One region of the Phycicoccus jejuensis genome, then DNA from elsewhere that is predicted to be linked to it. Evidence: predicted binding sites of a transcription regulator. Region 1 holds the regulator's gene; each other region holds the start of a gene.
What was found. Region 1 encodes LexA, which represses DNA repair genes until DNA is damaged. Its sites were predicted from a motif close to TCGAACANNTGTTCGA; they were not measured.
Positions count from the first base shown of each region.

Region 2: the regulator LexA is predicted to act here: its motif matches at 3,348-3,363, upstream of LG324_RS13505 (DUF6504 family protein).
Region 3: the regulator LexA is predicted to act here: its motif matches at 2,797-2,812, upstream of LG324_RS11395 (DUF222 domain-containing protein).
Region 4: the regulator LexA is predicted to act here: its motif matches at 5,576-5,591, upstream of LG324_RS02010 (HNH endonuclease signature motif containing protein).

Region 1 is NZ_CP085209.1:3,051,046-3,058,063, forward strand. It holds gene LG324_RS14425 (vitamin B12-dependent ribonucleotide reductase) at 1-1,145, opposite strand, end outside; gene nrdR (transcriptional regulator NrdR) at 1,204-1,701, opposite strand; gene LG324_RS14435 (hypothetical protein) at 1,997-2,182, opposite strand; gene LG324_RS14440 (hypothetical protein) at 2,367-2,534, shown strand; gene LG324_RS14445 (ABC transporter substrate-binding protein) at 2,545-3,273, opposite strand; gene LG324_RS14450 (GNAT family N-acetyltransferase) at 3,330-3,911, shown strand; gene LG324_RS14455 (hypothetical protein) at 4,129-4,308, opposite strand; gene LG324_RS14460 (LysM peptidoglycan-binding domain-containing protein) at 4,581-4,982, opposite strand; gene lexA (transcriptional repressor LexA) at 5,233-5,949, shown strand; gene LG324_RS14470 (succinylglutamate desuccinylase/aspartoacylase family protein) at 5,962-6,930, opposite strand; gene LG324_RS14475 (ATP-dependent zinc protease) at 6,930-7,018, opposite strand, start outside.
Region 2 is NZ_CP085209.1:2,843,096-2,850,113, forward strand. It holds gene LG324_RS13495 (DNA polymerase III subunit alpha) at 1-2,514, opposite strand, end outside; gene LG324_RS13500 (SAV_6107 family HEPN domain-containing protein) at 2,574-2,987, opposite strand; gene LG324_RS13505 (DUF6504 family protein) at 3,002-3,277, opposite strand; gene LG324_RS13510 (YbaK/EbsC family protein) at 3,498-4,034, shown strand; gene LG324_RS13515 (heme-degrading domain-containing protein) at 4,088-4,561, shown strand; gene LG324_RS13520 (threonine aldolase family protein) at 4,521-5,645, opposite strand; gene LG324_RS13525 (DUF1963 domain-containing protein) at 5,742-6,059, opposite strand; gene LG324_RS13530 (DUF1963 domain-containing protein) at 6,066-6,686, opposite strand.
Region 3 is NZ_CP085209.1:2,405,657-2,412,674, forward strand. It holds gene LG324_RS11380 (aldo/keto reductase) at 1-538, opposite strand, end outside; gene LG324_RS11385 (hypothetical protein) at 783-1,076, shown strand; gene LG324_RS11390 (hypothetical protein) at 1,130-1,318, opposite strand; gene LG324_RS11395 (DUF222 domain-containing protein) at 1,328-2,785, opposite strand; gene LG324_RS11400 (phosphoenolpyruvate carboxylase) at 2,901-5,558, opposite strand; gene LG324_RS11405 (TerC family protein) at 5,625-6,644, shown strand; gene LG324_RS11410 (DMT family transporter) at 6,666-7,018, opposite strand, start outside.
Region 4 is NZ_CP085209.1:446,476-453,493, forward strand. It holds partial or broken gene LG324_RS01980 (hypothetical protein) at 138-233, opposite strand; partial or broken gene LG324_RS01985 (PAS domain-containing protein) at 373-645, opposite strand; gene asd (archaetidylserine decarboxylase) at 770-1,621, shown strand; gene LG324_RS01995 (alpha/beta hydrolase family esterase) at 1,775-2,380, shown strand; gene LG324_RS02000 (hypothetical protein) at 2,377-2,853, shown strand; gene LG324_RS02005 (FAD-binding domain-containing protein) at 2,894-4,114, shown strand; gene LG324_RS02010 (HNH endonuclease signature motif containing protein) at 4,118-5,542, opposite strand; gene LG324_RS02015 (DUF664 domain-containing protein) at 5,680-6,258, opposite strand; gene LG324_RS02020 (dienelactone hydrolase family protein) at 6,255-6,830, opposite strand; gene LG324_RS02025 (YafY family protein) at 6,886-7,018, shown strand, end outside.

The sequences.
Region 1 (7,018 bases):
AGGAGGTTGAGCGAGGCGAGGTTGCACGAGGAGTTGTCGAGCGACATGTACTCCGAGCACGGGTTGGACGCGGTGATGCGGCCGGTCTCGGGGTTGGTGTGCCAGTCGTTGATCGTGTCGTCGTACTGGATGCCCGGGTCGGCGCACTCCCAGGCGGCCTTGGCGATCTTGCCCATGAGCTCGCGGGCGTCGACGGTCTCGATGACCGAGCCGTCCATCCGCGAGGTGAGGCCGAACTCGGTGCCGTCCTGGACGGCGCGCATGAAGGCGTCGTTGACGCGGACCGAGTTGTTCGCGTTCTGGTACTGGACGGAGGTGATGTCCTTGCCGCCGAGGTCCATGTCGAAGCCGGCGTCGCGCAGGGCGCGGATCTTGTCCTCCTCGCGCGCCTTGGTCTCGACGAACTCGACGATGTCCGGGTGGTCGACGTCGAGGACGACCATCTTCGCCGCGCGGCGGGTGGCGCCACCGGACTTGATGGTGCCCGCGGACGCGTCGGCGCCGCGCATGAAGGAGACCGGGCCGGAGGCGGTGCCGCCGGAGGAGAGGAGCTCCTTGGAGGAGCGGATGCGCGAGAGGTTGAGGCCCGCGCCCGAGCCGCCCTTGAAGATGAAGCCCTCCTCCTTGTACCAGTTGAGGATGGAGTCCATCGAGTCGTCGACCGAGAGGATGAAGCAGGCGCTGACCTGCTGCGGGCTCTTGGTCCCGACGTTGAACCAGACCGGCGAGTTGAAGCTGAACACCTGGTGCAGCAGGGCGTAGGTCAGCTCGTGCTCGAAGATCTCGGCGTCGTCGGCGTTCGAGAAGTAGTCGTAGTCCTTGCCCGCCTTGACGTAGGTGAGGACGACACGGTCGATGAGCTGCTTGAGCCCGGTCTCGCGCTCGGGCGTGCCGACCGCGCCGCGGAAGTACTTCGTCGTGACGATGGTGGAGGCGTTGACGCTCCAGAAGTCGGGGAACTCGACCCCGCGCTGCTCGAAGATCGTCTCGCCGGTCTTCCAGTTCTGCTGGACGACGTCGCGCTTCTCCCAGGTCACCTCGTCGTAGGGGTGCACGCCCGGGGTGGTGTAGATCCGCTCGATCTTCACCCCCTTGCCCTTGGCGGCCTTGCGGGCACCTGCACGTGCTCCGGCGACATCGGTCATGCCTCTTCCCTTCCTTCTGCCCCTCTCCCGGGGGCGGTGGTGACCTGGTGGTGCTGTTCTACTGCTGGGGTGTGACAGGCGCGGTGGCCTGCGGTTCCTGCGCGGTCGCCTCGCGTTCGGCGCGCAGGAGGGTGATGGCCGACTCGAAGTCCTCGAGGGAGTCGAAGGCCTGGTAGACGGAGGCGAAGCGCAGGTAGGCGACCTCGTCGAGCTCGCGCAGCGGCTCGAGGACGGCCAGGCCGACCTCGTGCGCGTCGATCTCGGCCGAGCCCGCACTGCGGATCGACTCCTCCACCTTCTGGGCGAGGATGGCGAGGTCGTCCTCGGTGACCGGGCGGCCCTGGCAGGCCTTGCGGACACCGACGAGGACCTTCGCCCGGCTGAACGGCTCGGTGGCGCCGGAGCGCTTGACGACGCTCAGGCTGGCGGTCTCGACGGTGGTGAACCGGCGGCCGCACTCCGGGCACTGGCGGCGGCGGCGGATGGCCGCGCCGTCGTCGGTCGTGCGGGAGTCCATGACCCGGGAGTCGGTGTGCCGGCAGAACGGACAGTGCATGACGGCGGGCCTCCCCCTGTGGACGGAACGGTGGACTCTCGTGTGAACAACCTGTGGAGAACTGGCATTTCGTGTGCACAAGATGTGGACGAACTACAGCGGTGTAACCACTAGATGTTGTGGCTCATCGTGCCATCCGTGTGACCCGCGACGCAACAGGGGGAGCTCGAAGATCGGCCGTTCGGCTGTTTGCGCAGGTCAGCGGGGGTGCGGACCCCTCCGCGACGACGGTCCACGGCGTGTCGCACCACCACCAGTGGGACGGATGTGACGCCTGAGGCACCAGATCTGGGGGTCACTCCCCCGGCGCAGCGCCCTGGTGGACCAGCGCCGCGATGACGGCACCGTGCCAGTCGCTCGGCCCCGCGCTCCCCCGCGCGCCGGCCCCGCAGCCGCACTCCCAGTGCCACCGGCCACGGGCGTCGCACCCGACGACCGGGTGGTGGCTGCGGCGGGCGGTCCGCCGACGGAAGGTGCTCATGGCCCTCAGGAGACCCCGGCGCGCGCGGTGATACGGGCATCGTCCGTTCGGCCAGGTCTGCACCGCCGAACACCCGGGGCGCGCCGACTTTGCCAATCCTTGACCAAATCCTGATGCGACTCTGGTGAATGTCAGGGAGAAGTCGGGGGCAACGCGTCTGGGAGGACACGTGATGGGTTACACCATGGAAGGCCCTCTGGGCCGCTACACCGAGGGCGCGACCTCGCGTCGCGAGCCGGGCCACGGCCCGGCCTCGCCGCTGCTCGACCTCCTCCTCGTCGGCGTCGCGGCGCTCGGGCGTCGCACCCAGGCCGCGCACGACGACGAGGACCATCGGCTGCGCCGGCACTGACCCCCGGAGCTCACCCGCGCGGGTGCAGGAGGCCCGCCAGCTCCTCGACGCCGTCGACGAGCCGCGGCCCCGGCCGCGCCCACAGCCCGTCCGCGTCGACCGCGTGGACGACGACGCCGTCGGGCAGCACCCGGGCGGCGACGAGCACGTCGGCCTGGCGCTGCGCCCCCTCGCGGTCGTAGCCGCACGGCGCGACGACGACGACCTCCGGCCTGGATGCGGCGAGGTCCTCCCACCCGATGGCGACCGACCGCTCCCCCGCCGCCCCGAGGACGCACTCGCCGCCGGCCAGCTGCACCATCTCGGGGATCCAGTGCCCCGGCGCGAACGGCGGGTCGGTCCACTCGAGCACCGCGACGCGCGGCCGCCGGCGCCCCGCGACGTGAGTACGCACGGCGTCGAGGCGCTGCCGCAGGCTCGCAACGAGGGCCGCTGCCTCCGTCTCGCGGCCGACGGCCGCCCCCACCGCGCCGACGGAGGCGAGGACCTCCTCGAGCGTGTGCGGGTCGACGGTGAGGACCGCGGCGCGGCAGCCGAGGTGGCGCAGCGCGGCGTCGACGGTCGAGACGTCGATCTCGCCCGGGGCCAGGCCCTCGGGCAGCGCGGAGGTGGAGACCACCCGGCGCGTGCGCGCCTCCGGCGGGAAGTCGCACTCGAAGGTCACGCCGACGACGTCGTCCCCCGCCCCGAGGGCGAAGAGGATCTCGGTGGCCGAGGGGATGAGGCTGACGATGCGCACGCCCCGACCCTACGGAGGTGGTGGCGCGGTGTCGGTGCGCGGTGCTTGGCTGCGGCATGACCACCTGGGAGACCCACCCCGTCACGCCCGACCGCTTCGAGGACTTCGCGGACGTCGTCAACCCCAACCGGCGTGCGACGCACTGCTGGTGCCTCTCGCACCGGCTCCGGCAGCGCGAGATCGACGAGCTCGGCGACGGCAGCCGCGAGCAGGCCGCCCGACGCCTCTGCGAGCGTGCGGTGCCGCCGGGGGTCGTCACCTACCGCGACAGCGTCCCGGTCGGGTGGTGCAACATCGGAGCGCGCAGCGACATCCCGCGGCTCGTGCACTCGACGAGGATCCACCCGGTCGACGACGTCCCGGTGTGGAGCATCGTCTGCGTCGTCGTCCGCGGCGGCCACCGGCGCCAGGGGGTGACGGCGCACCTCATCGAGGGCGCCGTGGCCTGGGCGGCCGAGCAGGGGGCGCCGGCGGTCGAGGCCCACCCGGTCGACCCCGGCGAGCGGCGGCTGGACCTGACGATGGCGTTCGTCGGGACCCGGGCGATGTTCGAGCGGGCCGGCTTCGAGGAGGTCGGTGTCACCGACGCCACCGCGAGCGGGATGCCGCGCCTGGTCATGCGGCGGACCCTGGCCTGACCCTCGGCCCGTCAGCGCCGGGGACGGCCGATCCCCCCACCCGGACCCGGTCGGGGGTCGGAGTGGGGGGACCTGCGGTGCCCCGGCGACGTGAGGGCCGCGGCCTCCCTGCAGACGACAGCCAGCGCCGCCCGCTCCGTCGTCGCGTCGGTGGAGAGCCAGCGACGACGAGGGGGTGCGACCCGGGGACCCTCTGTGTATCCCCGGGCCGCACGTCTCATTCCCCGGGGCTCTGGCTGTGGTGCACGAGTGCCGCCGTGTAGGCACCGTGCCAGCCGCCCGAGGTGGCGGACCCGCGCGCTCCGCAGCCGCACGACCAGAGCCACCGGCCCTGGCCGCCGCACTGGACGACCGGGTGGTGGGTGGGGCGGTAGGAGCCGCGACGACGTGTCCGCATGCCTTGAAGTCTGTTCGTGCACAAGGGGGTCGCGCAGCGTCGGAGCGTGCCCGCGGGCCGATGGGACCCGGAGGTCCGACAGGTCGGGGGATGCCCCCTCCCCCGTTCGGCCGAGCGTGGCGCGCTTGACAGGGGTGCGCGGCCGGCACCGGCCGGACACAGCACGGAGGGCGCCGTCTCCTCTGCACGGGAGACGACGCCCTCCGGCGTCCGAGTCGGGTCGAGGGACTCGGGGATCGTGGCGCGCCGGACCGGGCGCCCCCGGCGGCGGCTCAGCCCGCAGGGACGACCAGCTGCTGACCGGCGCGGATCTGCGCGGTGCTCAGCCCGTTGGCGAGCTGGATGGCGACGATGCCGTCGCTGATGGACATCGAGGGCAGCTCACGGGACGCGATCTCGGACAGCGTCTGGCCGGGCGACACCGAGACGGTGTGGGCCGGCTCGACGGCGCCCGCGCCCCCGAGGCCGCGCAGGCCGAGGGCTGCCGCCAGCGCGAGGGTGGCGAGCACGAGCAGCACGAGGCGGCCGCGGCGGGTGATCCGCAGCGCCGGCTGTGCGGCGCGGGCCGCACGCCCTCCGGTGGCGCCGCCCTCGAGAACGACGAGCCGCGGGCGGCGCGCCGGCACGGGGCGGGTGTGGCCGAGGTCGGTGGGGTCCCAGGCGATCGCGCTCATCATGTCCTCCATCCCGGCGGCCGGGGCCACCGTCGAACCGGTGTTCGATAGAACGTCTGTACGAGTTATAGCACGCACGTTCGAGGCGGACAAGACACGCGTCGAACACATGTTTGAGTTCGAGGCCCGTCGCTCGTAGGATGTCCGCATGCAGATCAGACTGCATGTCACCACCGACAGACCGTCTGACCTGCGAAAACACCGGTCAGGCCCCCCGTCGGCACGGGGCGGCCGCAGCGAAGGGGTCGAGATGGCACGTCCGAGGAACGCCGACATCCACGAGATGCCCGACCGCGGCGACGGCGGGGACCTCACCCACCGCCAGCGCAAGATCCTCGAGGTCATCCGCAACGCCGTCGACCGGCACGGCTACCCGCCGAGCATGCGCGAGATCGGCGAGGCCGTCGGGCTCACCTCCCCCAGCTCGGTCGCCCACCAGCTCTCGGCGCTCGAGCGCAAGGGCTTCCTGCGCCGCGACCCCAACCGGCCGCGCGCCATCGAGGTCGTCTCCCCCGACCGTCAGGGCTCCGGCTACCGCCGCCCCGAGGCCGACGAGGTCGTCGACGTCACCGGCGAGGGCGACGAGCGCCCCGAGGCCTCCTACGTCCCGGTCCTCGGCCGGATCGCCGCCGGCGTCCCGATCACCGCCGAGGAGGTCGTCGAGGACGTCTTCCCGTTGCCCAAGCAGATCGTCGGCGAGGGCAGCCTCTTCCTGCTCAAGGTCGTCGGCGACTCGATGGTCGACGCGGCCATCTGCGACGGCGACTGGGTCGTCGTGCGCCAGCAGCCGACCGCCGAGAACGGCGACATCGTCGCGGCGATGCTCGACAACGAGGCGACGGTCAAGACCTTCAAGCGGCGCGACGGCAAGGTCTGGCTCATGCCGCACAACCCGGCCTTCGAGCCGATCGACGGCGACCACGCGACGATCCTCGGCAAGGTCACCGCGGTCCTGCGCCGCGTCTGAGGCCGGCCGGCGTCAGTCCTCGACCTCGGCGATGTGGACGACCGCGTCGCCGGAGTTGACCAGCGGCGCCTCGGTGCGCCCGACGACGACGCCGGAGCGGTCGGCGTGCACCAGCCGCACCCGCTTGCCGAGCGAGTCGAAGAGGCCACCGAGGCGCGCCCCGCGCTCGACGCGCTCCCCCAGCGCGACCTCGAGGTGGAGCATGCCGGTGCCGCGCGCCCGGACCCATCCGCTGCGGAACGAGACCGCCGACGGCGCCGGCGGGTCCTCGGCGACCGGCTCGGTCATCCCGAGCGCGGCGAGCACGCGGCGCACGCCGAGCACGCCGGCGTCGACGGCCCAGCGGTCCATCCGCCACGCCTCGCCCGCCTCGTAGAGCAGGACGGTCGCGCCCCGCTCGCGGGCGGCGTACCGGAGCGAGCCGTCGCGCAGCTTCGCGTTGAGCATGACGGGGGCCGCGAAGGCCTCGGCGAGCGCGCGGGTGCGCGGGTCCTCGAGGTCGGCGCGGACCTGCGGCAGGTTGGTGCGCCGGTCCGAGCCGGTGTGCAGGTCGATGCCGACCTCGCACTTGTCGACGACCTCGGTCATGAACAGGTGCGCGATGCGCCCGGCGAGCGAGCCGCGCGGCGACCCCGGGAAGGAGCGGTTGAGGTCGCGGCGGTCGGGCAGGTATCGCTGCCCGGCCGAGAAGCCGAGGACGTTGACGATGGGGACGGCGATCAAGGTGCCGCAGAACGTCTTCGGGTCGAGGCCGGCGACGACCTGACGCACCACCTCGACCCCGACCGCCTCGTCGCCGTGGATGGCGGCGTCGACCCAGACGGTCGGTCCCTCCTCGCGCCCGTGGACGACCCGGACGGGCAGCTCGACGTCGGCGCCGGTGACCAGACGGGTGATCGGCAGCGACACCGACTGCGTGCGCCCGGCGCGCACGCGCACGTGGCCGATCTCGAAGGAGGGCCGAAGGGGGCGCCGGGCCATCAGGCCCTCCCCCGGTTGCGCCGGCGCATCGCGAGCGGCGGACGGCCGCCGAGGTAGGAGCGGCCGGGGTCGACGGCGAAGCCCTGGC
Region 2 (7,018 bases), 210 kb from region 1:
CGAGGCGTTGACGTCGAGGCCGAGCACGGGGATGCCGAAGGAGCGGGCGTCGTCGAGGAGCAGCCGCTTGGGGTACATCCCCGGGTCGTGCGTGAGGATGCCGGAGAGGAAGGCCGCCGGGTGGTGGGTCTTCAGCCACGCCGAGTGGTAGGTCGGCAGCGCGAAGGCCGCGGCGTGCGCCTTGCAGAACCCGAAGGACGCGAAGGACTTGAGGACCTCCCAGATCCGGTCGCGGTCCTCGGCCGCGTAGCCGCGGGCCGCGGCCGCCGGGCGCCACCACGCCTCGACCTCCTGCTGGCCGTGCGGGGTGCCCATCGAGCGGCGGACCTCGTCGGCCTGGGCCAGGCTCACCCCGGTCGTCTCGGCGACGATGAGGAGCACCTGCTCGTGGAAGACGACGACGCCCTCGGTCTCCGCGAGCGCGGGGACCAGGCTCGGGTGGAGGAAGCGCGTCTCGCGCCAGCCGTGCCGGGACTCGAGGAACGGCGTGATCATGTCGGACTTGACCGGGCCGGGCCGGAAGAGCGAGATGTCGACGATGAGGTCGTCGAAGGCGGTCGGGCCGAGCTTGCCGACGAGCTCGCGCTGGCCGGGGCTCTCGATCTGGAACATCCCGAGGGTGCGGGTCGTGCGGATCAGCTCGAAGGTGTCGGGGTCGTCGAGCGGCACCTGCGCCTCGTCGTCGAGGTCGATGCGCTCGCCGGTGACCCGCTCGACCTCGGCGACGGCGTGCGCCATCGAGGACTGCATCCGGATGCCGAGGACGTCGAGCTTGAGGAAGCCGAGGGTCTCGACGTCGTCCTTGTCGAGCTGGCTCATCGGGAAGCCGAGCCAGGACGCCTCGACGGGCGTGCGGTCGAGCATCCCGGCGTTGGACAGGACGACGCCGCACGGGTGCAGGACGATGTGGCGGGGCAGGCCGTCGAGGGACTCGACGAGGTCGAAGAACTGCGCCATCCGCGGGGAGTCCAGGCCGCGGCTGCGCAGCTCGGGCAGGTCGGCGATGGCATGCCGGGCGTCCTTGGCGCGCACGTGCGGGAAGGCCTTGGCGATCTCGTCGATCTCGAGCGGGGGCATCCCGAGCGCGGCCCCGACGTCGCGGACGGCGTGGCGGACCTTGTAGGTGTCCATCATCGAGACGCACGTGACGCGCTCGCCGCCGAAGCGCTCGAGGACGGCCTCGTAGATCTCGGTGCGGCGGGCGGACTCGACGTCGACGTCGATGTCCGGCAGCTCGGCGCGCAGCGGGGAGCAGAACCGCTCCATGAGCAGCCGGTGGCGGATCGGGTCGACCCCGCTGATGCCGAGGAGGTGGTTGACGAGGCTGCCGGCGCCCGAGCCGCGGGCCGCGACCCGCACGCCGCGGGCCCGGATGAGGTCGGTGACCTCGGCGACGGTGAGGAAGTACGTCGGGTAGCCGAGCGAGCGGACGACGGTGAGCTCGGCGTCGAGGCGGTCGAGGACGACCTGCCGCTCGGTGTCGGTGGCGTCCGGGTAGCGCCGGCCGACCGCCGCGCGGCAGCGCTGCGCGAGGACGTCCATCGGGTCGGTGCCGGGCTCGATGCCGAGGATCTCGGGCTCGGGCAGGTGGACCGCGCCGATGCCGAGGTCGTCGCGGGCGTGCTGGACGCACTCGGCGGCCACCCGCGCGGTCATCGCGAGGAGGCGCTGCGCGCGGGCGGTGTCGCCGCCCGTGACGGTGAGGGCCCGGGCGTGCATGTCGGCGGTGCTCGCGAGGTGGCCGGCGTCGGTGACCCGGTCGAGGTGGCGGGAGTCGAGGACGACGAGCCGGCGCGCGGCGTCGAGGACGTCGACGGTGCGCACCTGCCCCGGCTCGGCGTGCCGGACGGCGGCGCTGAGGACGGCCGTCACGCCGGCGGCGTCGGCGAGGGCGAGCATCCGGCCGGTGTGCGACCGGCAGCCGGGGGTGCCCTCGGGGCCGCCGTGGAGGACGACCTCGACGGCGAGGCCGTCGCGCGGCAGGAGCGCGCGCCAGCGGGCGAGGAGGTCGCGGGCGTGCTCGCGCTGCCCGGCGAGGACGGCGCGCCCGACGTCGGAGTCGGGGCCGAGAAGGACGACGAGGCGCGCGGGGGCCGCGGCGTCGTCGCCGGCCGGGGCGGTCCACCGGGCGAGGAGGGCCGGGGTGGTGACCGGGATACCGCGCTCGCCGCGCAGGTGGGTCTCGGTGACGAGCCGGCAGAGGGAGGCCCAGCCGGCGCCCGCGGCCGCTCCCCCGCCGCCGCCCCGACCGAGGACGGTGACCCGGGGCCGGCGCGGGTCGACGATCGCGCCGCCGCGCACCGGTGTGCGTGCCCGCCGCACGGGCGGGGCGGGCAGGAGGTCCTCGACGGCGAGGTCGACCCCGAGGACGGGGTCGACACCCGCCGCGCCGCACGCCTGCGCGAAGCGGACCGCGCCGTAGAGGCCGTCGCGGTCGGTCAGCGCGAGCGCGCCCTGGCCGAGGTCGACGGCGCGGGCGACGAGGTCCTCGGGCTGCGAGGCGCCGTAGCGCATCGAGTAGCCGGAGGCGACGTGGAGGTGGGCGAACCCGTCGGCGGTGGGCACGGCGGGCCTCAGGCGGAGCGGACGGGCGCGAGCCGGCGGGCGGCGGGGGCGACGGGGACCCCGAGGCGGGCCGCGACGAGGTCGAGGAGGACCTCGGCGTCGCGCAGGAGGTCGTCGGCCTCGCGGGCGGTGACCCGGACCAGGCCGGTCTCGACCCCGACCCGGTGCCCGGTCACCGCGGCGAAGCGCTCGGCCCACTCGGTGAGCTCGGGCGCGGTGCGGGCGACGAGCGCCCAGACGTCGTGCGGCCCGGCGCCGGGGGCCTCGGGCGCCGGCCGGGAGGCGACGAGCGCGGCGGCGGCGCGCAGCGCGGCGAGCGAGGCCGCGAGGTAGCGGGTGGAGGCCCGGCCCGCGACGCAGGCGTCGGCGAGGGAGGCGCGGGAGCGCTCGAGGAGGTCGAGGGTGGTGGCGGCGTGGGGCATCGGTCTCGTCCGTCTCAGTCGTGGGCCCGCAGGAGGAGCCAGTGGTCGTCGTCACGGCCGAGGTCGAAGACCCCGACCGGACCGGACGGCGGGCGGGCCTCGACCCGCCACACCCGCCGCTCGGTCGCGGTGGCCGCACCGTCCTCCCCCACCTCGCGCCACCAGGCGCGCCGCTCCTGCCAGGCGTCGAGGACGGCGCACACGGTGTAGCGCCGCCCCCGCCAGACGAAGGAGCGCGGAGCCGGGTCGGCCCCCGCCACCTCGAGCGGGTCGTCGTGACGACGCACCATGAGGCACCTCCGGACGGGCAGGACCGATCGCCCGGCGACCTCGCGGGGCCGGTGGACCGGTGGGGGATGTTCGAACGCGTGTTCGACCTGATGACCACTGTAGACCCCCGTCCCGACATCCCGTCAAGCGGTTCCGAGGACCCGGACCGGCTCGTCCGGGGCGCCGCGACACCTCCCCGCACACCTCCCGCACGGGGCCCCGCGTCACTACGCTGCGGTCATGTCGACCGACCCCGCCGACGTGGCCGCCGCACCCCCTCCGGAGCGCGACCTCACGGCCCACCGGCGCGTCGCCGGGGTCCTTGAGACCCTCGCCCTGCACCACGTCCGCCCCGAGCTGCGCCAGCTGCCCGGGGCGGTCCGCACCGCGCAGGCCGCCGCGGACGCGCTCGGGGTCTCCCCCGCCGAGATCGCCAACAGCCTCGTCTTCGTCGCCGTCGGCGCCGACGGCTCTCGCACGCCCCTGCTCGTCCTCGCCTCGGGCGGGCACCGCGTCGACACCGCGAAGGTCGGGAGCCTCCTCGAGGTCGACGCGCTCGAGCGGGCCGACCCCGACTTCGTCCGCGAGCACACCGGGATGGCCATCGGCGGTGTCGCGCCCGTCGGGCACCCGCAGCGGCTGCAGACGGTCGTCGACGTCACCCTCGGGCGCTACGACCGCGTCTGGGCGGCCGCCGGCCACAGCCACGCCGTCTTCGCGACGACCTACGACGAGCTGATCCGCATCACCGGCGGCCAGGCGATGGACGTCGCCTGACCCGGGACCCGACCGGCGCACGGATCGGTTGACAGGTGCCCCATGATGGCGCTGTGGACCAGTGGCCGACGACGGAGGACATCGCGCGGGCGGAGGACGAGGTCGTCCTGCCCGAGCTCACCGAGCAGACCGCCTACGCCCTCGGCCGCCGGTCCGTGGAGGCGGGTCTGGAGCAGGGGCTGCCGATCGCGGTCGGGGTCTGGCGAGGAGAGCGCCAGCTGTTCCACTGCGCGCTCCCCGGGTCGACGCGCGACAACAACGAGTGGCTGCGCCGCAAGGGGCGCGTGGTGATGCGGTTCGAACGCTCCTCGCTGTACGTCGCCCGACTGTGCAAGGACCAAGGGACTACTCTCGCAGAGAAGTTCGCGCTGCCCTCGGCACGGTTCGCCGCTGCCGGCGGCGCCGTCCCGCTGCACGTCCGGGGAGCCGGTGTCATCGGGTGGATGGGCGTCTCCGGGCTGCCGCAGCTCGAGGACCACCGGTTCGTCATGAGGATCCTGCGCGAGCACCTCGACGCGCGGCGCTGACTAGGCTCCTCATCGCGGCCAGCTGGTCCTCGACGTCCCAGTCGAGGGTCGCGTCGCCCACGGTGAGCTCGGTCATCGCCCAGCCAGGCACCTCGGCCGGGCGCCACCGGCTCGCCAGCGCGACGTGGTCGGTCTCCATGACGCGCAGGGTCGCCTCCTCCAGCGCCTCGAGCGGGGCGTCCACGAAGACCCGGAACGCGTTGGTGTGCGGCGGGTCGGGGTGGACCCGCACACCGTCGACCGAGCCCAGGCCCGCGGCGAGCTCCCGGGCACGGGTGGCGTACACCGCCATCCGGGGCAGCCGGCGGCGCAGCCCGTCACGCGCGCCGACGGCGTAGGGCAGCATCGAGAACAGCGTCCCCCCGTGCCTGGCCCGCCAGCGTCGGGCCTGCGCGACCAGGTCCTGGGAGCCGGCCAACGCGGCGCCGGCGACCCCACCGAGGCCCTTGTAGAACGAGACGTACACGGAGTCGAACAGGGCGGCGATCTCCGCGAGCGGGCGGTCGTAGAAGGGTTGGCTCTCCCACAGCCGGGCCCCGTCGAGGTGGACCGGCACGCCCCGCTCGCGCGCCCGGTCGGTGAAGGCGACCAGCTCCTCCCACGAGGGCAGCAGGTAACCGGCATCCCGGAGGGGGAGCTCGAGGCTCACCGCGGCCAGCGGCCCGGCCAGCCGGTCGAGGTCCGCAACCGTCGCGGGACGTGGCTCGTCGGTCAGGTGCTGCACCCGCAGGTGGTGCATCTCGGACAGGGCGTCCAGCTCGTGCACCACGAGGTGCGAGAGCCCGTGCACGGCCACCGCGTCGGTGGACGACCGCTCGGCCCAGGAGCGCATCGCGGCCTGCTGCGCCATGACCCCGCTGGGCATGAACACCGCCGACTCGGTGCCCAACAGCTGCGCCACCTCGTGTTCCAGCGCCTCGACCTCGCCGCCGCCGCCGTACCGGTCGAGGTCGGGCACCGTCGCCGCGTCGGCCAGCTCCGCCAGCCACCGCCCGGGCGTGATGTCACCGTGCCCGACCAGCCATCGGGTGCACCCACGACGAGCCGCCGCCCGACGATCGGCAGGTGTCGCTGCGTCCGTCATCTCGCGAGCGTAGCCCGCCGGCACGGTCGCGTCAGGGCTGATGTTTCCTGCGCCGCAACGCGACTGGCAGCGACGACGCGCGGTCCGTGACGGTGGTCAGCAGCACTGCCAGGTGAACGAGATGGCGGTGGGGTCGTCGTTCGTAGGGTCGCCCGTGCGCGCCAGCCAGTACAGGGTTCCGACGTCGCCCCACATCATGTCGAGGTCGTCGTCGCTGTCGACCTGGAACAGCAGCTCCCACCGCTCGGCCTCCGCGCGGAGCCTGGGGTCCGTCCACGCGACCTCGTTGTGCAGCGCGGCGTGGGCGACCTCGTCCTCGACAGGGCCCTGGACCGGCGTGGCGTAACCGCCCACCTGGTGCCGCGGCCCGGTGTGGCGTTCGTCGAGGGCCTCGGTGAAGTCGTCGCCGGCCACGGGATGCTACATGAAGGAGCGGTGGTCCTGCCCGGGCTCCAGGAACGCGTCGCGCAGGTCCGGGTGATCCCATCCCGGTGCGGTCATGATGGTCCGCCCTGCCATGCGGGCCTCGGGGTAGACGGTGATCCCGTCGGGCGCCTCCCGCGCAGGGGCCGTGAGGTCTGTCGGGAGGTGGACGGCGCGGGCGCCCTGCAACGTGGCTGCGTCCCAGGTTCCGACCGTCGTCTCGTGGTCGTCGTAGGACCCGTCGAAGTAGAAGAAGAGCAGCCTCCCCGACGACGGGGCGGGCAGCGCGAGGGCGAAGGTCGCGAGCTGGTCGCAGTCGAGCTCGCCGATGTACGAGAGGGGGCCGTGGCCCTCCCACCACGGCCACGGCATGTCATCCGGCAGGGTCGGTAGCCCTCCGAGCCTGCCGACCTGCCGCTGCGCCCCCGTGACGGGAACGAGCCGGATCGCGGGCCGGAGCAGCCGGAGCCAGCGCTCGCGGACGTCGTCGGGCAGGTACCGGTCGGCGATCCCGCGAACAAGGTCCTCGTCCGTCACCTCGTCAGGGCGGGGCCGGCTCGTCTCGGGCGGCGAGTTGTCCGGCGCATCGTCGCGTCGCTTGCCGAAGGGAAATCGCATGGCACACATCGTGCCTCGCGACCCACGATGCCGCTCGCCGCTCTGCGCTGGGGGCAGTCCGCGTCCACCAGACCGCGACCCGGGGAGCTGGCGGTGGAAGGCGGCCCCACGCCGATGCAGCCGCCCTCTTCGATGTCCGTCCGCGCCCGCGGTGGCTCCGCGTAGCCTGCACTCTGTGCAGGAAACGTCGAACGCCCGCCCTTCGCTGCGGTGGGACGACCCGTGGTTCGCACTCGCGCTCGTCGGTCTGCCGGTCGGAGCAGCGCTCGCAGCCACCTTCTGGCTCGCCGGCGTTCTTTGGCCCGGGTTCCTCCCGCCACCGTGGGCCGGCG
Region 3 (7,018 bases), 650 kb from region 1:
GCTGGAGGGTCACCGGCGGGCGCACCCCGAGGGCGCGCGCGGTGTGGACGAGCTTGGTCAGCTCCCAACCGGTGAAGTTGGAGAGGCCGTAGTAGCGGATCTTGCCCGCCTGCACGAACCCGTCGAGGGTGCGCAGGGTCTCCTCCATCGGCGTGTGCTCGTCGGAGGCGTGCACCTGGTAGAGGTCGACGGAGTCGACGCCGAGCCGGTCGAGGGAGGCGTCGAGGGCGCGGGTCAGGTGCCGGGCCGAGAGGCCGCTGCTGTTGGGGCCCTCCTCGAGGGCGAAGCGGCCCTTGGTCGCGAGGACGACCCGGTCGGTGACGTCCGTCGGGCGGTCCTTGAGCCAGCGGCCGATGATCTCCTCGGACACCCCGCCGGAGTACACGTTCGCGGTGTCGACGAGCGTGCCGCCCGCCTCGAGGAAGACGTCGAGCTGCTCGTGCGAGCCGGTCTCGTCCGTCTCCGTCCCGAAGGTCATCGTGCCGAGGCAGAGCTCGGAGACCGCGGTTCCACTGTTGCCGAGTCGTCGGTAGCGCATGCGTTCGACCCTAGACCGGGGTCCGTCGCGGGACGGGCCCGCGATGCCGACCGACTCACACGTTCGTTCGGTTCCGGCGACAGGGCTCTCACGCAGGCCCTAGCCTCCGGGGGTGGCTGTGGTGGAGATCGGTGAGCCCGGTCGCGTCCGACGAGACCTTCCTCCGCTGTGCGTGAAGTCGGGTGTCCCGACGGAGGACTCGGTACGGCTGGCCGGCAGCGCGGCCCCGGGGAGGACCGGCGCGATGATCCTCTTCGGGATCCTCCCGTGGCTCTTCGCGTCGACGATGTCCGGTCGGCGGTACGAGGTGGAGCTGCCGTGGCGACGCGACCTCGTCCTGCGCTACCGGGGATGGCGCCGCGCCGGCTGGGTCCTCGTCGCCGCGGGACCGGTCATGGCGCTCGTGGGGGCTTCGGCCGGGGTCGAGCGGGCGGGGTTCCTCGTGTGGCTGTCGGTCCTCGGGCTCGCCACGGTCGTCGTCACCGAGTGGCGCCACGCGTCGGCGTCCGGTTGTCGCCGGAGGGCGTCCTCGTCGTGACGCGGGTGCACCCGGACTTCGCTCGGGCCTGCCGGCGCTGACCGCGCCGACGGTCAGCCCTCCGGGGGAGTCTCGGCCGAGAGGCCGCCGTACCACCGCACCACGCCGGCGGCGACGAGCAGGAGCACGCCCGAGACGAGCACCGCCCCCTCCCACGACATCCCGCCGAACCCGGCGAAGAACGCGACGAGCACGGCGCACAGACCGACGGCGGCCGCAGCGGCCGAGAACGAGGACCCCATGCGGTCACCCTAGGGGTGGTCGAGCGGGTTCGGGACGCGGTGCTGGGGTTCGGTGGTGCGGGTGGCGCCGTCGGGTCCGTGCCAGGTGACGGTGCCGTCCGGGTCGAGGTGGGGTCGCCACCGGCCTTGCTGCTTGAAGCGGTGGTGGCGTCGGCAGAGGTCCTCCAACCCGATGGGGGTGGTGTGGCCGACGGGCCAGGGACGCACGTGGTCGAGGTCGCAGCTAGCGGCCGGTCGGGTGCAGCCCCACATCCGGCACGTCCCGTCCCTCGTCTTGACGAACTCGCTGATCGCCGTCGGTGGCTTGTACGCGCCGGTGGTGAGGGAGGCCAGGGTGCCGGTGTCGGCCTCGAGCACGGCGCGGGCGACCTCGAACGGCAGGACCTTGAGGAGGTTGGCGAGGGTGGCGGGGTCGACCCAGCCCAGGCCGGGCAGCTGAGTCCCGGACACCGCGTACCCGGGCGACACGACCGCTTGGGTGTAGGTGAGGTCGCCGTCGAGCTCGGCCGGCTCCTCCAGCCACGACAGCGCTTCCCGGCTGGCCGCGTCGAGGTCCCCGTAGCGCGTCTCCAGTCCGGTCACCGCGTCGATGACCGTCTCGTCGTCGTCCCACTCCATCCGGAACCTCGTCCCGCACTGCTCCTCGGGTGCGGGCCGGTCGGTCACGACCGGCACCCCGAGGGTGACCTGGGCGCTGACCTTGACGTTGCGCAGCACGAGGTCGGCCAGCGCGTCCGCCCGCGACTCCGGCACCGACAGCGCGCCGTCGCTCTGTCGGTAGTCACCAGCCAGCTCCTCCACCGCCGCCCACATCGCGCTCGAGGTCGCCGTCGGCAGGGACGCGAACCACTCCGTCAGCCCGTCCTCACCCGGGCACACCTCCACCCGGCGCCCCTTGCGCGTCCGCGCCACGTGCGCGGCCACCTGGTCGGCCGCCACCCGCGTCGCGACCCGACGTGCCTCACCCGCGACCCGCGCCGGGTCCATCCCCGCCAATCGCGGCGCGAGATCGGCATCGACCCGCACGCACGCCGCCACGTCAAGCCCGGCGCACGCGTCGACCACCTTGTGCACGTTCACCACGGCCACCTCGCCCGCGACGAGCAGCTCGCGCACCCGCGGGAACCGCTCACCCAGCGCAGCACCCAACGCCGCCTTCCGGCCCGCCACCCCCTCGGTCAACCCCGTCGCAAGCGACATCCGCGTCGAGGCCATCGCGTCGACGAACCCCACCGGGTGCACCCGCTCCCACGACCCCGAGCGCACCGTCGTCTCCACTCGAGCACCCCACGCGCCAGCCACCGCCGTGGCCCCCTCGGCCGCGTTCACGACACCCTGCAGCTCCCCCGCCAGCGCGAAGGCCTCCTCCGAGGACAGCGAGTGACCACCCTCGACCAGCTCACGACCCAGCCGCGCGCACTCCTCGCGCAGCGACGCGATGCGGCGGGAGAGGGTCTCGGTGTCCATGCCTCAGTGTACCGAACATCTGTTCGACGGACAAGTGTTGAGACGCCCCTGTGGACAACGAAAGTGCCTGCACCCCAGACCTGTTCGAGCGCCAACCGTCACCGGCCGGCACGCATCACCCGGTGTTCTGCAGCCCCGCCGCGAGCCCGTTGACGGTCAGCAGGAGCGGCCGGTGCCACTGCGACCCCTCGTCCTCGCCGGTCGCCCGCAGCTCGCCGAGCCCGCGCAGCAGCAGGTGGCTGAGCATGTCGACGAACGGCCGCCGCAGCCCGACGGCGGTGTACAGGTGCGGCTTCCGCTCGAGCATCTCGTCCTGCCCCAGCAGCTCGAGCACCATCCGCCGGGTGAGCGCGAGCTCGTCGAGCACCTGGGTCGCGAGCTCGGGCCGCCCACCGAGGGCGAGGAACGCGGCCGCCAGGTCGTCGTCGGTCTTCGCCAGGCTCATCTCGGCGACGTCGACGAGCGCCGCGAACACCGGCCACTCGCGGTAGGCCTGCCGGGCCTCGTCGAGGTCGCCGAGCGCGGCGAGGCCGCTGCCGAGCCCGTACCAGCCGGGCAGGTTGACCCGCGTCATCGACCACGCGAACACCCACGGGATGGCGCGCAGGTCGTCGAGGCTGCGTCCCGACTCCGAGCCGCTGCGCCGCGAGGGACGTGACCCGAGCCGCAAGTCGGCCAGGAGGTCGAGCGGGCTCGACATCGCGAAGAAGTCCGCAAAGCCCGGCTGCTCCACCAGCGAGCGGAACGCCGTCCGGCTCGCCTCTGCCACAGCGGAACCCACGGCGTCGAACCGCCCGGCCGCCTCGTCGCGCGCGGCGACGTGCTCCGGCGCGTCGGTCAGCAGCACGGCCGATGCGACCCGCTCGAGGTGCTGCTCGGCGATGCGGACGTCGGCGTACCGGGCGAAGATCACCTCGCCCTGCTCGGTCACCTTGAACCGCCCGTCGACCGACCCCGTCGGCTGCGCCGCGATGGCCCGGTGCAGCGGACCGCCCCCACGGCCGAGGGACCCACCACGACCGTGGAAGAGCGTCAGCTCCACCCCGTGCCGCCGGGCCCACGCGACGAGCCCGACCTGCGCGCGGTGCAGCGCGAGGGTGGCCGCCGCCGGACCCACGTCCTTGGCCGAGTCGGAGTAGCCGAGCATCACCTCGACCTGCCGGTCGACGCCCTCGAGCCACGTCGCCGTCGACGGCAGGGCCACCCACTCCTCGAGCGTGTGGTCGGCGGCGTCGAGGTCGGCGCCGGTCTCGAAGAGCGGCACGACGTCGAGCGCCAACGGGCGCGTCCCCACCGCGAGCCGGGCCAGCGCCCGCACCGCGACGAGGTCGGCGGCGGACTGGCTGAACGAGACGACGTACCGGCCGCAGCTGCGCCGGCCCCACCGCTGCTGGAGCCAGGCCATGACGCGCAGGGTGTCGAGCACCTCGCGGGTCCGGTCGCCGGGAGCCCCGACGAGCTCGGGCCAGCCGTCGACCGCGAGCCGGTCCAGCAGCGCGGGGTCGGTCGCCGCGACCTCGGGGTCGGCCGGCCGGGCGTCGTCCGGCAGGAGCCCGAGCGCCTCGACGAGGGCCGCCCGGTGGACGGCCGAGTGCTGCCGCACCTCGAGCTCGGCGAGGTGGAACCCGAACGTCTGCACCATCCAGACGACGTCCTGCAGCTCGCCGTGGGCCGTGCGCGCGTCACCGGCGGCGACGAGCGAGTCCTGGACGAGGGCGAGGTCGGCCAGCGCCTCCTCGGGCGAGCCGTACGCGACGCCGGCCCGCTCGTCACGGGTCGCCGCCAGCCGGGCCGCGACGACGAGCAGCTTCTGGCGGTGCGGCTCGTTGGGGGAGTCCTTGGTCACCTCGGCGAGCAGGCGTGGGTGCGCGGCCGCGTCGTTGGCGAGGGCGTCGCGCAGCGCCGCCGTCGGGGGCGTCGACTCCTCGTCGACCGTGATCATCCGGGCGACCCGGTCCACGGCGTCGTGGAGGATCTCGAGCGCCTGGTCGGCATGGGCGCGCACCGTCTCGCGCGTCACCTCGGCGGTGACGAACGGGTTGCCGTCGCGGTCACCCCCCACCCAGGACCCGAACCGGACGATGGGCGGGAGCGGTGTGTCGGAGGGCCGCTCGTCACCGCCGAAGGCCGCCTCGACCGCACGCTGGAAGCGCGGCACCGCGTGGATGAGTGACTGCCGGAAGACCGTGAGCACCGTCTTCACCTCGTCGGCCGGCGTCGGCCGGGTGATGCGCAGCGTCGAGGTGCGCTGGAGGATGTCGATGTCCTCGAGCATCCGGCGCCGCGCGCGGGCCCGCTCCGAGGGGCCCGAGCCCGGGTCGGCGTGCGTGTCGAGGTGCTCGGCGATGCGACGCAGCGCCGACGCCACCGCCCGGCGGCGCGCCTCGGTCGGGTGGGCGGTCAGCACGGGGTGGATGCGCATCCGCTCCAGGCGCGCCCGGGCGTCCGGACCCGCCGCGGCGACGGCCGGCCCGATGTCGCCGGTGTCGCTGCCGCCGCCGTACTCGCCGTCCTCCCGGCGCAGGGACCGGGCCCGGTGCCGCTCCTCGGCGAGGTTGGTCAGGTGCAGGTGCACCGTCAGCAGGCGCGCCAGCCGGGACGTCGTCTCCGGGTCGAGGGCCGCCACGAGCGCCGCCGGGTCGCCGTCCTCCTCGCCGCGGCAGCGCCGCTCGAGGGCGTCGGTCAGCTCGAGGAGGTCCGCGCGTCCGGACTCCTCGACCACCTGCCGGTGCAGGCTCGTCAGCAGGGACAGGTCGTCGAGCATGCTGGCCATGACGGCCAGCCTAGGAGCGCGCGGACGTGGCGCAACGGGGCGTCCACCCACCGTTACGCTGGCGCGGTGCTTCCCGCCCTGCTGCCCGCCGCCACCAGCGACCTCGACCTCGCCCCCTGGGTCTGGTGGGTGACGATCGGCGTCGCCGTCGCCGTCCTCGCCTTCGACATCGCGGTCATCGCCCGCCGCCCGCACCGTCCCTCCACCAAGGAGCTCGTGTCGGCGCTGGCCGTCTACGTCGGTGCCGCGGTCCTCTTCGGGCTCGGGCTCTGGTTCACCGCCGGGGGCCAGCTCGCGGGTGAGTTCTTCGCGGGCTGGCTGACCGAGTACTCGCTCTCGGTCGACAACCTCTTCATCTTCATCCTCATCATGGCGAGCTTCCGGGTGCCGGAGAAGTACCAGCAGTTCGCGCTCATGGTCGGCATCGTCATCGCGATCGTCCTGCGCGGCATCTTCATCGCCGTCGGCGCGGCCGCGATCAACAACTTCAGCTGGGTGTTCTACATCTTCGGCGCGTTCCTCGTCTACACGGCGTGGAAGCTGGCCAGCGGCGGCGAGACCGACGACGACGAGTACGAGCAGAACCGCTTCATGCGCCTGGTGTCCAAGCGCTTCCCGGCCAGCGAGGACTACGACGGCACGAAGCTCTTCACGCGGCAGAACGGGGCCCGGCTCGCCACGCCGCTCTTCTTCGTCATCGTCGCGCTCGGCACGACCGACCTGCTCTTCGCGCTCGACTCCATCCCCGCGATCTACGGCCTCACCGACGAGCCCTACCTCGTCCTCGTCGCCAACCTCTTCGCCCTCATGGGTCTGCGGCAGCTGTACTTCCTCATCGGTGGCCTGCTCAAGAAGCTCATCTACCTCAGCTACGGCCTCGCGGTGCTGCTCGCCTTCATCGGCCTCAAGCTCATCCTCCACGCCCTGCACGAGAACGAGCTCGCGTTCATCAACGGCGGCGAGAAGGTGCCGGTGCCGGAGATCCCGATCTCCGTCTCGCTCGGCGCGATCGTCGTCATCCTCGGCGTCACCACCGTGCTCAGCCTGTGGCGCACCCGGCGCCACCCCGAGCTCGTCGAGGACTGACCCCCGGCCCGGTCCGGCGGCTCAGGCGGCCTGCGCCTCGGCGGGGTCCTTGCGCGCCCCGAGCCCGAGGACGAGGGCCGACGCGCCGACGACGAGCGCCATCCCGACGAGCTGGCTCGGCGCGAGCCGCTGGCCGAGCACGACCAGCCCCGCGACCGCCGCGGCCGCCGGCTCGAGGCTCAGCAGGATGCCGAACACCTGCGCGCGCAGCCGACGCAGCGCCAGCAGCTCGAGCGAGTAGGGCAGCACCGACGACAGCACCGCGATGCCCAGGCCCTTGAGCAGCGCCTCGCCGGTCCACGACGGGACGCTGGTGACCCCGAGCGGCAGCGTGACGAGGGTGGCGACGACCATCGCCAGCGCGAGGCCCTCGA
Region 4 (7,018 bases), 1.6 Mb from region 1:
AGGCGGCGATCATCTCCTGGACCTGGTTGGTGATGTCCTCCGTCGACTTCGCGGTGGTCTCGGCGAGCGACGTGGTCCTCGGAGGCGACGACGTCGAACCCGCGGCCGGCGGTCCCGGCCCGGGCCGCCTCGATCTGCGCGTTGAGGGCGAGGAGCCTGGTCTGGGCGGCGACCGAGGAGATGAACCCGACGACGTTCTCGATCTCGCGCGAGGCGCCACCGAGGTTGGCCATCGTCGTGCGAGCGGATCTCGCGGTAGTGGGGCTCGATGACGTTGAGGGCCGAGCGGCTCGGCACGCGACGGTTCGAGTGGTAGCCGATGATCGAGCCACGGGCGTCGAACGTCGGGGTCACGTGGGCGAAGACCCAGTCGTGACCGCCGTCGCCGGCCATGTTGACGACGTAGGCGAAGAGCTCCTGGCCGGCCTGCAGCCGGTCCCAGAGGAGCTTGAACACACCCGCGGGCATGCTCGGGTGGCGGATGATGTTGTGCGGCTTGCCGAGCACGTCCGCCTCGTCGAAGGCGGAGACGCGGCAGAACACCTCGTTCGCGTACGTGATCCGACCCTGCAGGTCGGTCTTGGTCACGATGATCTCGTCGCGACCGAACGTACGCTCGACGCCGCTGGGGGTCGTGCGTGTCATGGGGGGCCTTTCTCCGCAACGGCAATGTCCACCCCGCTCATCGGCGCCGCGACGGGGTGCTCGAGCAAGATCGCGTCAAGATCGGCTCAGGATCGGCGTCGGCCGCCCTTGCTAGGTTGGCCGGGTGCTCGGACGCCTCCTCATCGCCGTCGTCTCGGTCCTGCCCCGGCACGGGATGAGCCGCGGCGCCGGCTGGCTGGCGAGCCGGACCATCCCGCGCCGCCGGCGCGCCACCGTGCTGGGCGGCTTCAGCCGCGTCGTCGGCGCCGACCCCCGCGAGGCGGCGCTCCCGCTCGAGGAGTACCCGACGCTCAACGCGTACTTCACGCGCACCCTCGCGCCCGGCCTGCGGCCGGTGGCCGCGGGGGCGCTCGTCTCGCCTGTCGACGCCACGGTCGGGGCCTGGGGCGAGGTCGTGTCCGACACGCTGGTGCAGGCCAAGGGGCACGACTACTCGCTCGCGGCCCTGCTCGCGGACCGGGCGTACGCCGACCTGTTCGAGGGCGGCACCTACACGACCCTGTACCTCTCGCCGAGCGACTACCACCGCATCCACGCCCCGATCGACGGTCGGGTCACGGCGGCCACCTACGTCCCGGGCGACCTCTGGCCGGTTAACAGCGCCGCGGTGGCGAACGTCGCCGACCTCTTCGCGCGCAACGAGCGCATCGTCGTGCGGATGGAGACCGAGGGCGGCGGCCACGTGGCCGTCGTGCCGGTCGGCGCGACGATGGTCGGGATGACGCGCCTCGCCTTCGACGAGCGGCTGCACACCAACGCCCACCGGCGCGAGGTGCAGCGGTACGACTACGACGAGCCGCACCACCTCGCGGCCGGAGACCCGCTCGGGCACTTCGAGTTCGGGTCCACCGTCGTCCTCGTGTGCTCCCGGGGGGCCGGAGTCGTCGAGCCGCTGACGCTCGGGGCGTCCGTGCGGATGGGCGAGCGGATCGGGTCCCCGGCGACGTCCGGCTGAGACGGGGCGCGACGGTGTCGTCGCGCACCATGTCGCACGGGCCCAGGGGCGACCGCTCGTCCTGGGGTCGCACGCCACCGTGGCAGCGCAGTGCGGGTGGCACGGTGTCCCGGTCCGGCGTCGACGGAGCCGCCGGGAAACGGAGGCAGACCGATGACGTCCACACCGTCCGCCGCCCGCGCGACCGCCCTCGGGCGCAGCCTGGTCCTCCTCGTGGCGCTCGTCGTCCTCGGGGCCGTCGGCCTCGTCGTGACGACCTCGCCACCCGCGCGGGCCGCCGGGCTCACGCAGGTGACCGGGTTCGGCAGCAACCCCGGCGCACTGGCGATGTACAGCTACCGACCCGACGGGCTGCCCTCCGGCGCACCGCTGGTCGTCGAGCTGCACGGCTGCACCCAGAACGCGTCGACGTACTTCGCGAACTCCGGGTGGCGCGAGATGGCCGACCGCCACGGGTTCGCCCTCGTGCTCGCGCAGCAGAGCAGCAGCAACAACTCGAGCTCCTGCTTCAACTGGTTCCAGGCGTCCGACACGGCGCGCGGGCAGGGTGAGGCGCTGAGCATCAAGCAGATGACCGACTACGCGGTGTCCTCCTACGGCCTGGACTCCTCGCGGGTCTACGTCACCGGCCTCTCCGCCGGCGCGGCGATGACCGCCGTCATGCTCGCGACCTACCCCGACACCTACGGGGCGGGTCCATCAACGCCGGCCTCCCCTACCGCTGCGCGAGCAGCACGCTCGACGCGTTCTCGTGCATGAACCCCGGTGTCGACCAGACGCCGGCCGCGTGGGGCGATCTCGTCCGCGCCGCGTCCTCGGGGTACACGGGCAAGCGGCCGCTCGTCTCGATCTGGCAGGGGACGTCCGACACGACCGTGGCCCCGATGAACGCCGGCGAGCTGCGCGACCAGTTCACGAACGTCGCCGGCCTGTCGCAGACCCCGACGAGCACCGGCACCGTCGCCTCGGGTGTCACCCACGAGGACTACGCGGGGCGGGTGCGGGTCACCCGCGTCCAGGGGATGACGCACGGCACGGCCGTCGACCCCGGGACGGGCACCGCGCAGTGCGGCACGGCCGGTGCGTCCTTCATCGACACCTCGGTGTGCGCCGCCTACCAGTCCGGCGGCTACGCCTACGCGACGGGCTCGAACCAGAACCTCGGCCTCTACAACACGTACTACACGTCGACGCTCAGGCAGACCTCGACGGGCTACTGGGAGAAGTGCTGAGCCACAGCGGTTCCGCATCGGCGGCGGGGTAGAACGGAGCATGCGCCTCCCCACCCCGCCGCCACCCGGCGGTGACGACCCCGTCGCGTGGGTGCGCGAGCACCTCGGCCACCTCGTGCGCGAGGGCGCCGACGGCACGCGGCGGGGCGGGCACGTCGGGGGGCAGAGCGCCGCCGACACCGCGCTCGCGACGCTCGACGTCAGCGGGTACGCGTCGCGCCGCAGCACCGTCCTCCCGGTCGAGCGGCGCGGGGCGAGCCGGATGTCCCCGTACATCCGGTACAACCTCGTGACGCTGCGCGAGGCGTGGGACGCGGTCGCCGACGCCCCGGCCCGCGACCGGGCCAAGTACCGCGACGAGCTGCTCTGGCAGGAGTACGCCCGTCACCTTTACGCCCGGGTCGGCCGGGCGCTCGGCCGACCGCTGCGGCGCGAGCAGCCGCGGACGGCGGACCGCTGGCCGACCCCGTGGCCCGACGAGATGGCGTGCATGGCCGCGACGACGGGCGAGCTCGTCGAGGACGGCTGGCTGGTCAACCAGACCCGGATGTGGCTCGCCTCCCAGTGGGCGGTGCGGGCCGGCGCGGACTGGCGGGTCGGCGAGGACGTCTTCTTCGCCCACCTGCTCGACGGCTCGCGGGCCGCGAACCGGCTCGGGTGGCAGTGGACGGTCGGCACGGGGTCCGGGCGTCCGTACGGGTTCAGCCGCTGGCAGGTCGAGAAGCGGGCGCCGTCCCTGTGCCGCGGGTGCTCGCTCGCGGATCGCTGCCCCGTCCAGGGCTGGCCCGAGGACGGCGTCGGCCCAGCGGCGGACGGTCCGCCGCTCGGTCGGGCGCCCGTCCCGGCGGGCCCGGCCGAGGTCGAGGGGGGTGGGGCGGACGAGGTCTGGCTGACCGCGGAGTCCCTCGGCGACGCCGACCCCGCCCTCGCCGCCGACGAGGAGCGCCCGGCGGTGTTCGTCCTCGACGAGCCGCTGCTGGCCGGGCTACGGCTCTCGGGGAAGCGCCTCGTGTTCCTCGCCGAGGCGCTCGGCGACCTCGCGACGCGGCGTCCGCTCGAGGTGCGGCTCGGGGTCGTCGCGGAGGAGCTGGCCGGGCGGCGGCTCGCGGTCACCCACGCGCCCGTGCCCGGGTTCGCCCGGCGCGCTGCCGAGGTGGAACCCGTGGAGGTCCATCCCTACCCGTGGCTCGTGCGGCCGCGCAGCGTGCCGGTGCAGTCGTTCACCGCGTGGCGGCGCGCGGTGGGGGCGCCCCGCTCCTGAGGGTCAGAAGGGAGGGGTGTCGGGCCACCGGGTCGGAGGTCGCCGAGGCGGGTGGTCGCCGGTCGGTGCGACGGTGAACCGTCGGCTCGGGCGGTGGACCTCGACCCGACAGGGCGCTCGTCCCCAGCGGTCGCCGCCGAGGCGCGACTCGAGCGCGTGCTCGACGTCGCTGTGCGGACCGTCCGGAACGGTCAGCCGGGGTTCGCCCGGTGGGGCGGCGAGGTCGTCGGGGGCCGGGAGGTCCCGCGGCGGCCGGTCCCGGAGGTGGTCGGGCGGGTCGGTCGTGCGGACCCGCCCGGTGGGGTCGGTGACGGTGTAGGTGCCGTCCGGGTCCAGCCGCGTGCGCCATCCGGGCCGCTGCTTGGTGCGGTGGTGGCGGCGGCAGAGGCAGACGAGGTTGAGGGCGCTGGTCGGGCCGGCGGGCCAGGGCACGACGTGGTCGAGGTCGCACCACCGGGCCGCGACGGAGCACCCGGGGAAGCGGCAGTGCCCGTCCCGTGCCCGGACCAGGGCCGCGAGGGCCGCACCCGGCCGGTAGGCGGTGATCGCCAGCGCGTCGCCGGCGTCGAGGAGGGCGCCGGTGACCGGGTGGGCGTCGTGCTCGACGACGGTGGTGCTGACGGTGGCCTGCCGGAGCACGAGGTCGGTGAGCGCGCGGGCCCGGGCCCGGTCGATGCGCGCGCACGTCCCGTCGTCGACGTAGCGCTGCGCGAGCGCGTCGATCGCCGCCCACGCCCCGCGCGCCTCCTCGCTGGGGAAGGTCCCCAGCCACGTGTCGACCCCCGGCTCGTCGACCCAGCGGCGCAGACCCGTCGCGGAGCGGGCACGCTCGGCGCGCTGCCGCAGGAGGTCGGGGTCGATCGTCGCGACCAGGCGGCGGACGCGGCGACGCAGCCGGGTGGCGTCCTCCCGCTCGAACCACTCGTCGAGGGACGCCACGACCGTCCGGCGGACGTCCGCCGGACACTCCTCGAGCTCGGCGGCGACGACGTGCGCGCGGGACGCGTCGAGGCGGCCCTGACCCATCGCCTCGTGCAGGCCGCCGAGCCCGGTCTCCGTCGGCGTGCCCTCGGGGCCGTCGGCGGCCCGTCGCACGGCGTCCCGGACCCGCTGCTCGGCGGCGATGGCCGAGAGGCACAGGACGCCGGAGACGATGGCCGGGGCGTCGAGCCCCACGTGCCCAGGGGCCTTCCGGACCTCGCGGACGGTGCCGTCCTCGGCCCGCTCGGGCTCGAGCGCCACGAGGCCGACGAGGACCTCGTCCTGCAGTGCCGTCGCCTCGTCGACGAGGGCCCGGAGCTCGCCGAGGGTCGCCGTCAGCGCCTCACGGGTCCCGACCCGCGTGCCGTGCGAACGCCCGGTGGAGAGGGCCGAGCGCGCCCGGCGCACCACGTCGAGGAGGTCGTCGGACCTGCGGTCGGTGCCCATGTGCTCCCCCCTCCCCTCGGTGGTCCGATCCTATCGAACGCACGTCCGATTGACAAGAGCCCAGAGGGGCTGAATTGGTTGCACGGCAACCTCATTCGCCACACCACCACCATGCTGATCCCTCTCCGGGCGAGGGCTCAGGACGGTGCGCCCCCACCCGGTGGACGCCAGTCCTCCGGCGGGTCCTCACCGACCCGGCCGTCCACCGCCTCGCGGAGCAGGTCGGCGTGGCCGGTGTGCCGTCCGTACTCCTCGAGGAGGTCGAACAACAGCCGCCGGATGCTCGCGTGCCGGCCCTCCTCGTCCGCCGCGTGCGCGGCGCCGTCGAGCCCCCGAGCCTCGACGGCCTCGCGCACCAGGGCCCGGTTGCGCTCCACGGCACCGTCGTACAGCGCGTACAGCACCTCCGGCGGGTCGGACGCGGCGGAGGTCATCTCCCAGTCGTCCTCGTCGTCCCAGCCGTTGTCGTCCCAGACGTCGGGCATCGGTGCGCCGGAGAGGCGTCGGGTCGAGGAGAAGTCCTCGACCGTTGCGAGGTGCTTGAGCAGCGCCCCGAGGCTGAGGGTGGACGTGGGGATGGTCGCGCGCAGCCCGTCGGCGTCGAGGCCGTCCGCCTTGTACCGGAACGTGGCGCGCATCCGGTCCAGTGACCCGAGGAGCTGGTCGGCCTCGGAGCCGGCGAGCGGCGGCTCCCACGGCGGCGGGGTACGGCTCACGGCAGGCGCTCGAGCATCGCCAGCGAGCGCTCGACGACGAGCGCGGTGGCGTCCGCGTCGTACGACGGCAGGGAGCTGTCGACGAACAGGTGGACGTCGCCGGGGTAGACGAAGAGCTCTGCGGCGGAACGACCCTCGACGAACTCGCGTGCGGCGTCGACGTCCCCCTCGGCGCCGAAGAAGGGGTCCTCGGCCATGCCGTGCACCTGCACCGGGAGCCCGTCGGGCCACGTGCCGAAGTTCGACAGGTCGGCGAACGCCTCGAACAGCAGGGCTCCCGCGGCCCCGGGGGTGTTCTGCGCCACCTGCTGGGCCGCCATGACGCCGAGCGAGATGCCGGCGACGACGAACCCGTCACCGAGCCCGTCGGCGGCGGCGACGCCCCGGGCCCGCATCTCCGCGAAGCCGACCGACCCGACGTACGCCGCGCCCTCGTCGATCGACGCGAAGGTGCGCCCCTCGAACAGGTCCGGTGTGTGCACGGTGTGCCCGGCGGCGCGGAAGCGGTCGGCGAGGTCGACGACCCCGGGGGTCAGGCCCTGGATATGGTGGAGGAGCAGCATCTCGGTCATGCGCAGCACCGTAGGGGCGGTTGCGGACGGTCGGCGTCCGGTTGAGGATGGCGGCGTGCGCCCCGACACCAGCCCGGCCGCCCGCGCCCTCATCACGATGGAGGCGATCCAGGACGAGCCGGGCATCACCGCCGAGCGGCTCGCCGAGCGACTCGGGGTGTCCGCGAGGGCGGTCCGGCGCTACGTGG